2 regions of the Thalassotalea montiporae genome follow, and region 2 is predicted to be linked to the other one. Evidence: predicted binding sites of a transcription regulator. Region 2 holds the regulator's gene; the other holds the start of a gene.
What was found. Region 2 encodes sigma-54, which starts transcription at its own class of promoters, with help from an activator protein. Its sites were predicted from a motif close to GTTGGCACGNNNNTNGNNT; they were not measured.
Positions count from the first base shown of each region.

Region 1: the regulator sigma-54 is predicted to act here: its motif matches at 1,289-1,307, upstream of ACSLUR_RS09175 (PEP-CTERM sorting domain-containing protein).

Region 1 covers NZ_JBQRUO010000002.1:593,637-596,763, reverse strand. Annotated here, with positions in the region: gene argA (amino-acid N-acetyltransferase) at 1-756, shown strand, start outside; gene ACSLUR_RS09180 (hypothetical protein) at 803-1,123, opposite strand; gene ACSLUR_RS09175 (PEP-CTERM sorting domain-containing protein) at 1,520-2,308, shown strand; gene ACSLUR_RS09170 (alpha-amylase family glycosyl hydrolase) at 2,481-3,127, opposite strand, start outside.
Region 2 covers NZ_JBQRUO010000001.1:483,852-486,978, forward strand. Annotated here, with positions in the region: gene lptA (lipopolysaccharide transport periplasmic protein LptA) at 1-142, shown strand, start outside; gene lptB (LPS export ABC transporter ATP-binding protein) at 146-880, shown strand; gene ACSLUR_RS02005 (RNA polymerase factor sigma-54) at 942-2,450, shown strand; gene hpf (ribosome hibernation promoting factor) at 2,478-2,765, shown strand; gene ptsN (PTS IIA-like nitrogen regulatory protein PtsN) at 2,769-3,127, shown strand, end outside.

The DNA.
Region 1 (3,127 bases), on a different contig from region 2:
GATGTTGCTACACAAACTGCGATTTCATTAGGTGCGGATAAGCTTATTACTTTTACCGAAGATGATGGCTTACTGGATACCGATGGCTCACTGATCCGCAGCTGTAGTGTCGGTAAAGTCAAAGAGTTATTGGACGCTTATGGTAAGCAAGAAGTAGATCATGTTCGCCAGTTGTTGCTACGTGCCATCATTCAAAGTGGTGAAAACGGCGTAGAACGTTGTCACTGTGTGTCGTATCAAAGTGATACGGCGCTGCTGCAAGAGCTGTTTACCCGTGATGGTGCAGGCACCTTGATTGCCAAAGATCACAAAGAGCACATTGCTACCGCCTCAATTGATGATGTTGGCGGAATTTTAGAACTTATCCAGCCACTTGAAGAAGAGGGCGTACTTGTACGCCGCTCGCGTAAGCTACTAGAAACAGAAATTGATCGCTTTATCGTCTTGAAAAAAGAAGAAGTGATTATTGCCTGCGCCGCGCTATATCCTTACCCAGAAGCTAAAGCGGGTGAGTTAGCCTGTGTGGTCATTCACCCAGATTACCGCAAAGGTAATAGAGGTGAGCGACTGATCGCTGCCGTTGAAGCCTTTGCCAAGCGGCAAAAACTGGAGCAATTATTTGTGCTTACTACGGTCAGTGGCCATTGGTTTAGAGAGCAGGGCTTTATTGAAACCAGTATTGATGAATTACCGGAAGAGAAAAAGCAGATGTATAACTACCAGCGTAAGTCTAAGGTGTTGGTGAAAGAGTTTTAATACTCTTTCACTAACTTTTATTTTTTAAACTCGATTGAGACTCAGCTTAATCTTTATAGTAAATATAAGATACGCTGCATCTAGATGGGCTATTTTCTTCAAAGCCGATCCCTATTTGTCGATTTTGTAATTTTGCTTGATGTAACATGTCGAACCATTGCTTTCCCGAAGTGTCGGTTATTTTAAAACCTAAAGGCCAATTTTTATCTACACACTCTTCAGGTTCCACACTGTTTAGTTTGAAAAGCACAGTTCCTGATTTGTTGATATAAAACTTCTCTAATGTGCTGGTCACTTCAGTTCCTGCAACAGCTGATAGTGAAAACATTGCCGTGCTAGCAAGTAAAACATAGCTTAACTTATTCATCTATATATCCTTTATTATTATTTTTACGGCTCTTTGAGAGCATCTTTAAGGTTAATAGATTGATTACAAACATTAAAGAAGCTTGTTGATAATAAAACACTTAACGCGGTAACAATTTAATAGGGCTGCTTTACGCAGCCTTTTTCATTTCTAAATGTATACCTTTTAGGCACTATATTTGCTATACAAGCGATGTTGCTTTTCAGCGTCAATTCTAATTAAAAGTGCTAACTAAAAGCAGCGATAAGTGTCATTAAGTTGCGAACAAAGATAGTGGTATTGTGCATTGTGGTCTATGACAGCCCCTCACAAATTTACTGTACCCCTGATTCTGCGCTTAATTGAGCTTCTTAGAACGATGGAAAATTTAATAAGCAGTTAAGGTAGGATTTCCTTATGAATAAATTTACTAAGTTAGCGCTTCCCCTTGTTTTTTCTACAATTGTGACAACGGCAAATGCTGGACTTATCTCTGGAACACATGAGTTTCAAAACGATTTTGGCCAAGCTCAACAAGTTGAGCTACAAGAGCTAGAGTGGTTATCACTTGATAGTACCTTTGGTATTGCGCGTTTGGATATTGAAAACCAATCGTGGACTGATAATAACGGTGCTATTTGGCAAGCTGATGACTGGCGTTTTGCAACACGTCAAGAAACCAACACGCTATTGAATTCACTGTCAGGTGGATTAGTCGATGGGTACAGTGTGAGCAATTTCTACGGTGCTACTTGGTTTGCTGAAAATTTTGGTACTAAATCAATATTCAGTAACAACTTTAATGATGCACAAATAGCCTGGTTTAACTATGGTGCAACGAACGCCTGTAGTGATGATTCTGCTCGCACGTGCCAAGGGCAGGTTAGAGCCTACTCGGATGCCAAAGATCCCTCTAGCACAGTGGGTCTTCCAGCCAGCCAAAACATTCTAACGGGCAATATTTTTAGCTCTATTTTTGATCCGCTAAACCACGCTGGTGTTGGCTATATCGCTGAAAATGATGGCGCTGAATTTGGTCTTAGAAGCAGTGCAACAACAAGTACAATTAGTGAAAGACACTTCGCTGTTGCTAACTTACTCGTTAGAAATGCACCTGTCGATGTACCAGAGCCTGCCCCGATCGGTCTATTAGCGAGTGCATTAATAGGATTAGGAATTATGCGTAAACGAAGCGTTCAAAAGTAACTTTCTAATGCCACTCTATAATTGATGTAAGCCGAATAGAGTAATCTATTCGGCTTTTTTAAGGTCAAAACTCTAAGTGATTCAATTATATTGGATAAGGATTAGCAAGTAGATTTGGCGTGGCTAATGACCACAAGAAGTACCAATATAAACTGTTACAGGTAGTGGTTTTCTAGTCTCCGCGATTGCTTATCCACACTGTTTGGTATGGTGCTAACTCGATTGCTTGAGTGAGATCATCAAAACTTTGCCCTGAAATCAAATCGACCCAGCGCTCTGTGATAATCAAGTTCAGTTCTGAAATAGGTAATTCTTGTAGCTGATCGGTCACATTAGTGATGCAGAAGATGCTTTGTCGACGATCTTGGCTTTGACGCCAAAAACCAAATAAGTTGAGCCCTAAATGCAGCGTAAACTGCGTCGCATTCGGATGAAACGCCTTTTGTGCGGTGCGAATATCAATTAACGTTAGCATTTGTTTTAGTACATTGGCATGCGGATTTGTTTCATCGGCGAGTTGTTGTTCTAACGCCTCATAATCCCAACGGTGGCGATTAATGGCGCGATTATGATGGGTGTTTTTTAGTTTTTCATAATCGTTACGCGTACCCAACAAGCTGTGAATATAAATACCTGGAATACCTTCTAAACCAAGCATAATTGAATGCGCACAAATAAAGCGCTGCATGCCCCACTTATCAGGGCCATTAACTGTGCCTTGCAGTGCGTCAAACAAAGAAATATTCATCTCATAGGCTTTCTGCTCGCCCGACTCACTGGTGCGCCATGAAATGGCACCACCAAAGTTCTTCATAGTAT
Region 2 (3,127 bases):
TGCATTGTTGACGCAAGCTGGTAGTGAAGTTAGCGGTGAGAAAATCGTATACAACACGCTAACTGAACAATTGGAAGCAGAGGGTGGCAGTAACCAGTCGGTAACCACCATTTTAAAACCTAAAGCAAAAAGTGATAAATAGCCGATGACACAAGAAGTAACACTTACCGCGTCTGGCTTAGCAAAAGCTTATAAAGGTCGACAGGTTGTTAAAAATGTCAGCTTGTCGGTCAGTACTGGACAAATTGTGGGTTTACTTGGCCCTAATGGTGCGGGTAAAACCACGTCGTTTTATATGATTGTTGGCTTAGTGCCGAACGATAGCGGTGAAATCACTTTAGGGGCAGATGATTTAACTTTGTTGCCTATGCATGAGCGCGCGCGTCGCGGTATTGGCTATTTGCCGCAAGAAGCGTCTATTTTTCGCAAACTGACGGTTTATCAAAACATCATGGCGATCTTGCAAACACGCAAAGACTTAACGGAAGTTGAGCGTGAAGAAAAACTCGAATTGCTTATTGAAGAATTCAATATCGGCCATATAAGAGATAATACGGGCATGAGTTTATCGGGTGGTGAACGTCGTCGTGTTGAGATTGCCAGAGCGTTAGCAGCCGACCCATTGTTTATTTTGCTAGATGAACCTTTTGCCGGTGTTGACCCAATTTCAGTTGGCGATATTAAAAAGATTATTTTGCATTTAAAGCAACGTGGCATTGGCGTTTTGATCACTGACCACAATGTTCGCGAAACACTTGATGTGTGTGAGCATGCATATATCGTTAGTCACGGAGAATTAATCGCTGAAGGTGATTCAGAACAAATTTTGGCGAATCAGCAAGTAAGAGATGTATACCTAGGTGAGCAATTCACGCTATAGTTAAATCATTAGCGTTTTACTTGAATAAAAGAACACAACAAAAGGAAACCGTTAGACTTAAATGCGTCCATCATTGCAGTTAAAAATTGGTCAGCAACTTACGATGACGCCGCAACTTCAGCAGGCTATCAAGTTACTACAATTATCAACATTAGACCTTCAACAAGAGATTCAAGAAGCGCTGGAAAGCAATCCACTGCTTGAAGTGGATGAGTCGGCGAGTGCCTCATCGGAAAGTAGTGACAGCGAGTCTATTGACGATGCTTATTCTGCTACGGCAACGACTGAGCAGGTGACAACAGATGGTTCTGAAGATGCTATGCCTACCGCTGATGAAGTCAGCACTACCGAGGCGATGGAAAAAAATGACATTCCAGAAGAGTTGAGTATTGATACCACTTGGGATGAGTCATTTAGTGCAGGTGTAAGTAGCTCAGGCATTGGCACTGCAGGCAGTGATGACTACGTTTATCAAGGTGAAACCACCGATTCTATTCAAGACCACTTGCGCTGGCAAATGGAGCTAACACCCTTTAGTGAAACCGATGAAGCCATTGCTATGGCAATTATCGATGCCGTTGACGATGCTGGTTACCTAACTGTTTCTGCCGAAGATATTTTGGAAAGTCTAGGTCTTGAAGAAGTTGAACTTGATGAAGTTGAAGCGGTATTAAAGCGTATTAATATGTTCGATCCTATTGGGGTGGCAGCGCGCTCTATTCCTGAATGTTTATTGATTCAATTGAATCAGTTTGATAACGACACACCGTATTTAGCAGAAAGTAAGCTGATCATTAGCGAGCACATTGATTTATTGGGTAATCGTGACTATCGTCAAATAATGCGAAAAACCAAGCTCAAGGAAGACCAGCTGCGCGAGGCACTGCGCCTGATCCAATCATTAAACCCAAGACCTGGTGATGCGGTAGTGCAAGGTGATGATCAGTACGTTATCCCAGATGTTTCTGTGGAAAAGAAAAATGGTCGCTGGGTGGTTGAGCTTAATCCAAGTACAGCACCAAGATTATCAATTAATCAGCAATACGCAGCGATGACCAAAAGTATGAAGTCATCGGACGATAATCAGTTTATCCGTTCAAACCTGCAAGAAGCCAAATGGTTCATTAAAAGTTTAGAAAGCCGCAACGAAACGCTGCTGAAAGTGTCAAACTGTATTGTTCAGCGTCAGCAAGGCTTTTTTGAATACGGGCCAGAAGCGATGCGCCCGATGGTGTTAAACGACATCGCAGAAGCGGTTGATATGCATGAGTCAACCATATCGCGTGTAACCACGCAAAAGTTCATGCACACGCCTAGAGGTATTTTCGAATTAAAGTACTTCTTTTCTAGTCATGTTAGTACGGAAAATGGGGGGGAATGTTCATCTACTGCTATCAGAGCATTAATTAAAAAGCTTGTCTCAGCAGAAACTCCATCGAAACCATTAAGTGATAGCAAAATGGCGGAACTATTAGCAGAGCAAGGGATTAATGTTGCGCGACGGACAATAGCTAAGTACCGAGAGTCCTTATCTATTCCACCGTCAAATCAAAGAAAAAGTCTACTTTAAGTATTCAAGCAATGAGGAATAAAGCTTATGCAAATTAATTTATCAGGCCACCACGTAGAAGTGACAGATTCATTACGCGATTTCGTTAACACTAAGTTTGCAAAGCTGGAGCGACATTTCGATCACATCAACAATGTATACGTCGTTCTTACCGTAGAAAAATTAAACCAAAAAGCCGAGGCGACAGTTCACCTCAACGGCACAGAGGTTCACGCCTCAGCACAAAATCAAGACATGTACGCATCAATTGACTCGCTCATTGATAAACTTGACCGCCAAATCCTTAAATACAAAGGTAAAATTACTCAGCATTAAACTATGAAGCTGCAAGATATACTAACCGAGGACTGCACATCCTGTGCAGTCCCACTGTCAAGCAAAAAGAAAATCCTCGAGCAAATTTGCAGTATTGCAACTAGTCACATTCCTGAACACTCAACATTTGAATTGCTGCAAAGTTTGCTGGCTCGTGAAAAAATGGGCAGCACAGGCATTGGCAATGGTATTGCAATACCACACGGTCGCCTTACTGGCACGAATCAAGTTGTGGCAGTACTGATGACCACTGAACAGCCAGTGGCGTTTGATGCGATTGATAACCGCGCTGTTGATATCTTCGTGGCGTTATTTGTGCCTGAAGACTGTTGTAAAGATCACTTATCCACACTGCAAAGTAT